3 regions of the Mycoplana sp. ABR4_002 genome follow, and region 1 is predicted to be linked to each of the others. Evidence: predicted binding sites of a transcription regulator. Region 1 holds the regulator's gene; each other region holds the start of a gene.
What was found. Region 1 encodes LexA, which represses DNA repair genes until DNA is damaged. Its sites were predicted from a motif close to TGTTCNNNNTGTGTTCNG; they were not measured.
Positions count from the first base shown of each region.

Region 2: the regulator LexA is predicted to act here: its motif matches at 1,001-1,018, upstream of recA (recombinase RecA).
Region 3: the regulator LexA is predicted to act here: its motif matches at 1,352-1,369, upstream of ACXAGF_RS12365 (ribonuclease T2 family protein).

Region 1 is NZ_JBSWVO010000001.1:2,027,903-2,030,167, reverse strand. Features, by position in the region: gene ACXAGF_RS09870 (ComEC/Rec2 family competence protein) at 1-887, shown strand, start outside; gene lexA (transcriptional repressor LexA) at 868-1,578, opposite strand; gene ACXAGF_RS09860 (YMGG-like glycine zipper-containing protein) at 1,779-2,039, opposite strand.
Region 2 is NZ_JBSWVO010000001.1:2,257,463-2,259,727, reverse strand. Features, by position in the region: gene ACXAGF_RS10955 (carbohydrate kinase family protein) at 1-842, opposite strand, end outside; gene recA (recombinase RecA) at 1,077-2,165, shown strand.
Region 3 is NZ_JBSWVO010000001.1:2,569,267-2,571,531, reverse strand. Features, by position in the region: gene ACXAGF_RS12375 (DMT family transporter) at 1-238, opposite strand, end outside; gene ACXAGF_RS12370 (alpha/beta fold hydrolase) at 261-1,193, opposite strand; gene ACXAGF_RS12365 (ribonuclease T2 family protein) at 1,384-2,148, shown strand.

The DNA of each region.
Region 1 (2,265 bases):
GTTGGGGTGGCGAACTGCTTACCGGACGGCTTCCACCGCTGGCTTTCGCGCTGGTCGCCGCCGGCGGCGGTTTGATCTGCCTGTTCCGGTCGCGGCTGGCTTTGCTGGCGGTCGCACCGCTGGCGATCGGCGCCGGGGTCGCGCTTTGCGGACGCCCGGAACCGGCGGCTCAACTGCTCGTTTCGGAGGACGGGAGGCTCGTCGCGCTCGTGTGGGCGGGTGAGGTGGCCACAAACCGCCCGCGGCCGCCGGTGTTCATCTACGACCAGTGGCGACGCGCGCTTCGCCTCGGCGACCACCGCCCGCCGGCCTTGCAGAAGGCGGGGGAGCGAACGGTCTCCGGTGCGCAACGCTCCGGCGACGGGCGCAGCGACAACGACAGTCCGCGCGAAACGGGTGGACGCCCGGACCGGATAGGGGACGCCATTGCCCCTGGCCGGCAAGTGATGACCGGCGGGGGCGCGGCAACAGCGGCGAACGCGGACCTGCGCGCGGCGCTTGCCGTTGCGACCAGAGAGCGGCGATTCGTTTGCCGTCGGGGGGAATGGTGCGCCGGCGTTGCGCAGGCGGGCTGGCGCGTCATTGCCCTCGAGGATCCGGTCCATCTCGGCAGCGCCTGTGACGCCGCCGACTTCGTCGTGGCCCCCCAGCACCTGCGCACCGGCGCCTGCCGGTCGGGGGCCCTGCTGATCACGGCTCGCAGCCTGCGCCGGACCGGTGCGCTTGAAATCGCACCGGTGACCGATCCGTCAGGCGTGATCGGCTACAATGTTCGCACCGCGGTGACGACTCTCGGGCGTCCCTGGAGCCGCCACCGGCTGTATGACTGGCGGTCGAATACGTTCGAAACGCCCGCGGCAGCGCCGATCACTGATACCGGCGGATGAGTCCGACCAGCTTGCCCTGGATCTTGACCCGGTCGGGTCCGAAGATGCGCGTCTCATAGGCCGGGTTGGCAGCCTCGAGCGCGATCGAGGCGCCCTTGCGGCGGTAACGCTTCAACGTTGCCTCCTCGTCGTCGACGAGGGCGACGACGATCTCGCCGGGATTGGCCGCGCTGACGTTGCGGATGATGACGGTATCACCGTCGAGGATGCCGGCCTCGATCATCGAATCACCGCGAACCTCGAGAGCGTAGTGTTCTCCGGCGCCGAGCATCTCCATCGGCACGGCGATATCGTGGGTGTTGTTCTGGATCGCCGAAATCGGCACGCCGGCCGCGATGCGACCCATCACAGGCACCGACACGGAGCTTTCCACGCCGGCAGCGGCCGTTGTGGCCGGGGCAGGGGCCGGCTTGCCGAGGCTGCCCTCGATGACCGAGGGCGAAAACCCGCGACGCCCTGCAGGGCTTGGCGAATAGGCCTCGGGCAGCTTGATCACCTCGAGCGCTCGGGCGCGATTGGGGAGCCGGCGGATGAAGCCCCGCTCCTCCAGTGCCGTGATCAGCCGATGGATACCGGATTTCGAGGCGAGATCGAGGGCGTCCTTCATCTCGTCGAAGGACGGCGGGATCCCGGTCTCCTTCATCCGCTCGTGGATGAAAAGAAGCAGTTCCTGTTGCTTGCGGGTCAGCATTGGCTTTTCACCCAGAATCGAAACAAATCCAGAACGGACACTATCTGTTCCCAATGTGTTCCGCAAGTGGATAAAATTTCGTGAACACGGCGTGAAGTTATTGCCGCAGCGCGGTTTTCTTTGCGCAGGCCGGCCCGGCGAAGGCGCCGCAGGTCGGCGCCTTGACCGGGCCGATTGCCCGCTTGGAGGAGGCCGGATGCCTACCGCGGGCAGGCGGCGACGTAGCGCCGGCCATAACGGTCGCGGTAGTAGCATTGGCCAGGCTGGCCGGCCACATTTCCGATCACCGCCCCGGATACACCGCCGATCGCCGCGCCGATCGCCGCTCCGCGAACGTCGTTGGTGATCGCGCCGCCGACGATTGCGCCGGTCGCGGCACCAATGCCTGCACCCTTTTCGGTCGGGGTGCAGCCCGCCGCGGCAATCCCGAGCAGAACGAGCAAAATGGAAATCCTGATCATGCGCTTTCCTTCCTCTCTCGTTGGCAGTTAATCACGCCGGCCCGACGCGGCCCGAGCTTGGTAACGTGGTCGCGGTCCCGCTCGACCACAGCCAGCGCCACGCTCTTGCGGCGTGGCTGTGCGCGGACCCTTTGAAGATATAGGGCGGAGAAGGGGAGGACCTAGGGCGGGTGGGCGCAAATTGTCGTTGTCTGGCTGCAGCTTGGCCGGCGTGCCATTTGCCGGC
Region 2 (2,265 bases), 230 kb from region 1:
AGCGCTGCTGCGACGCCCTGGCGCAGCGCCACGGCCAGCGGCCGGCCGTCGAGCCGGGCCGACAGGAAGCCGGAGGCGAGCGCGTCGCCGGCGCCGGTCACGTCCCCCAAGGTTTCCAGCGGCGGCGGGGCCAGCATCGCGATCCCGTCCTTGCCGAAGGCGATCGCGGCGTCGCGGCCGCGCGTGACCACGCCGGAGTCAAGCCCGGCAGCGCGCAGGAGGGCCGGCCAGCCCCGTGCGTCGTCCGGCCGCCCCCGTGCCAGTGCGCGGGCCTCCGCCTCGTTCATGAACAGACAGGACAGCGCGGGCAGCGCCTCGCGGAACCGTTCGACCTTGGCGGGCGAGATGGCGATGCCGAAGACCGGCTTGCCGTTTTCCCCGGCGGTGGCGGCGATGGCGGCCACCGTTTCGGCCGGCAGGTTGGCGTCGGTGAGGACCGCGTCGCTGCGGGCAAGGGCCTCGCGCACGGCGCGCTGCTGCAGACGCCGGGGCGAGAACAGCCGGTAGAGTTCCATGTCGGCGAGCGCGACGACGAGATTGCCGTCGCGCTCGATGATCGCCGTGTAGCTCGGCGTCGCCCGGTCGAGGAAGGTAAAGGGCGTGTCCTCGACGCCGGCGGCCAGAGCCGCCGCCGCGACGATCTCGCCGTCGCCGTCGCCGCCGCGCGGGGCGATCAGCCGCACCGCATGGCCGAGCCGCGAAAGGTTGCGCGCGGCGTTGAAGGCGCCGCCGCCTGCCTCGACGAACCAGCTGCCGGGGTTGCTGGCGCCGGGTGCGGTCTCGCCGTGGATGCGGCCGCGACGATCGACGTGGGCGCCGCCGAGCACAAGGATCCGGTTCATCGGCCACCTCCCTGAAGGTCGCGGCGATTCGCGCCCGAACAGGGCTCGCGCCGGCCGGCGAAGGAATGGTAGAATAGTGTGCAAGTGTCCGGAAACGAACGTGGAACGCTGCCGGGAATATCGAAATTAATCAACCGCATGGTGTTCTGTTGCCAAATGAGAACAAAAAGTGTACATAGCTTCCATCGGCGGCTTCATTGCCTGTCTGGCCCCAATAACCTAAAGGTGGAGCAAATGGCACAAAACTCTTTGCGGCTCGTAGAGGACAAATCGGTGGACAAAAGCAAGGCACTCGAAGCGGCACTTTCTCAGATCGAGAGGTCGTTCGGCAAGGGCTCGATCATGAAGCTCGGCTCGAAGGACAGCGTCGTCGAGATCGAAACCATCCCGACCGGCTCGCTCGGTCTCGACATCGCGCTCGGGATCGGTGGCCTGCCGAAGGGACGCATCATCGAAATCTACGGTCCGGAGAGCTCGGGCAAGACGACGCTGGCGCTGCAGACGATCGCCGAGGCACAGAAGAAGGGCGGTATCTGCGGCTTCGTCGATGCCGAGCACGCGCTCGATCCGGTCTATGCCCGCAAGCTCGGCGTCGACCTCGAGAACCTGCTGATCTCGCAGCCGGACAATGGCGAGCAGGCGCTCGAGATCACCGATTCGCTGGTGCGCTCCGGCGCGATCGACGTGCTGGTGATCGACTCGGTTGCGGCGCTGACGCCGCGCGCCGAAATCGAGGGCGAGATGGGCGACAGCCTGCCGGGCCTGCAGGCGCGGCTGATGAGTCAGGCGCTGCGCAAGCTGACGGCGTCGATCTCGCGCTCGAACACCATGGTCATCTTCATCAACCAGATCCGCATGAAGATCGGCGTCATGTTCGGCTCGCCGGAAACGACGACGGGCGGCAATGCGCTGAAGTTCTATGCCTCCGTGCGCCTCGACATCCGCCGCATCGGCGCGGTCAAGGAACGCGACGAGGTGATCGGCAACCAGACGAAGATCAAGGTCGTCAAGAACAAGATGGCGCCGCCCTTCAAGGAGGTCGAGTTCGACATCATGTATGGTGAGGGCGTGTCGAAGACCGGCGAGCTGATCGACCTCGGCGTCAAGGCGGGGATCGTGGAGAAGTCCGGCTCCTGGTTCTCCTACAACAGCCAGCGGCTCGGCCAGGGCCGCGAGAACGCCAAGCAGTTCCTGCGCGACAACCCCGACGCCGCCCGCGAGATCGAGATGGCGCTGCGGCAGAACGCAGGCCTGATCGCCGACAAGCTGCTCGACTCAGGGCGCCCCGGGGACGACGACGGCGACAGCCTCGCCGAAATGTGACCGGCGGCGCGGCGGCGGTCGCGCCTTGTCCGGCCGGGGCCTTTCGGCCCCGCGCCTGCAGCGCGGCCGAATGCGGTCGTCGGCCGGCAGCGGCGGCTGA
Region 3 (2,265 bases), 540 kb from region 1:
CCGCCTTGCGCCAGGTGAGGTCGAACAGGGTACCGCGCCAGAGCACGATCGGCAGCAGCGTCGCTGCCTGGAAGATGAAGCGGCAGAGCGTGATCACCGCCGCCGGCACGTCGGCGACCGCGAGCTTGGAAAAGATGTCGATCACCGGCGCGATCAGCACCGCGACGACCATCAGGGCGAGGCCGAGGGCGACCTCCTGGTGGAGATCGGTCGAAGGGGATGCTGCTCGCGCGGTCATGTTCGCCTGCCGGTCGGTGGGATCAAGACGCAACCCTTTGGCACCAAGCGCTGAATTCCGCAACTGGCATTTCTCGCAGGTCCGGACGCTCGAGCAGGGTCTCGTGGCGCAGCCCCGGATAAATGCGGCAGGTGACGTCGCCCATGCCGGTGTTTGCGAGCCGCCGGCCGAGCCAGGCCACGGACCGGCCGAAATCGGTGGCGGGGTCCTGGTCGCCGCCGACGAGATGGACGGGAAGCGTCTTGGGCAGCCGCGCGAGTGCGGCCTTGTCCGCTGCGGCAAAGGTCATGGCGAAGATGTCGCGCCAGAGCGAGACGCTGGCGTCGAAGCCGCAGAGCGGATCGGCGACGTAGCGGTCGACCTCGGCCGGATCATGCGACAGCCAGTCGAAATCCGTGCGGCGGCCCGCCACCGCCTTGCCCCAGGCGCCGAAGGTCAGCTTCGGCAGCCATGCACTCGGCACGTCCGAGCCCTTGCGCATGCGTTCGGCCAGCAACAGGCCCTGCGCGGCGCGACCGGCAAGACCGGGGCGGACGTTGGAGTTCCACACCGCCAGGCCGTCGATAGCCGCCGGATAGGCTTCTGCGAACGACAGCGCCAGCAACCCGCCCAGGGAATGACCGAACTGGATGCGCGGCAGTCCCGGGTGGCTGGCCGATGCCATCTCCAGCATCGCCAGCATGTCCTTCAGCGCCGTGCGCCAGCCGTCGCGGGCCGCAAAGCGGCCGAGCGGCGCGTCCGGCGCGGCCGTCTCGCCGTGGCCGCGGTGGTCATGGGCGTAGACGTGGAAGCCTTCGGTCGCCATGCGCTCGGCAAAGCCCTGGTAGCGGCGCGAATGCTCGGCAAGGCCGTGGCTGATCAGGAGGATGCCCCTGGCTTCGCCGTGGGCCGGTGCGTGGCGGTAGGCGAGGCTGGCGCCCGTCGGGCTCTCCAGATGCAAGGTGCTTGTAAACATGCCGCTTCGGAAGGTCCTTCTGACGGGTCGATCGGTGCGGAGATGGACGTGATTTCTCCGGGAAAATCAATCGGGACGGCGACGGGCGGCCCGGCTGGAGGGTGCGCAGGGCAAAATGATAAATTCAGGGTTGCAATTTTCCCGCATTTGTTGCTTCATGTTTATGTTTTGTTCCGTTGGGGGATGGGTCATGACTTTACCGAGATCGATTGTCAGCCTGGCCGCGGCGCTCGCCGCATATCTGGCGATGGCCACGCCGGGCGCTGCCGCTGCCACGGACGAGACCAAGGCGGCCGGCGGCAGCGGGCAGGGACGGACGCGGCATGTGCTGGCCTTGACCTGGCAGCCGGGCTTCTGCCGCACGCGCCCGGACAGCCCGGAATGCGCCTCACACCCGGCGAACGGGCCAGCGGCCGCGCGGCTGACGCTGCATGGCCTGTGGCAGGTGAAGAAGAGCTATTGCGGTATCGGCGCCGACCAGAAGAGGCAGGACCGCCAGCGGCGGTGGACGGAACTGCCGGCGCTCGCGCTCTCCGCCGAGACGACGGCGCGGCTGGCGATCGCCATGCCCGGCGTTGCCTCCGGGCTCGACCGCCACCAGTGGCTGATGAACGGTACCTGCCATGCGGCGAGCGCCGAAGCCTACTATCGCAGCGCGCTGGCGATGCTGGAGGCGGTCGAGCGGTCGGCGGTGGGCGCCTATCTCGCCGGCCAGGCCGGCAGCACCGTCACCCAGGCCGGGGTTGCGGCCGCCTTCGAGGCGGCCTTCGGCGAGGGCGCGGGCGAGCGGGTGAGGCTGCGTTGCCGCACGGTCGGCGGCGAGGCGGTCGTCACCGGGCTGACGGTCGGACTGGCCGCGGCCGAGGGAGACCTGGCGGCGCTGGTGCGCGGGGCGGCCCCCACGACGTCGAGATGCGAGCGCGGCTTGCTGGAACGGGCGGTCGTCGCCGATTGACCCTGGCCGGAGCGAGGCCGCTGGGGCGCAGGCGGGCGCTCACCGATTGCCGCCGGCCGGCCGGTGCGAGGCGGCGCTGGCCGGCGTGCACCTAGTCGCGGCGCCGGATGGTACCCG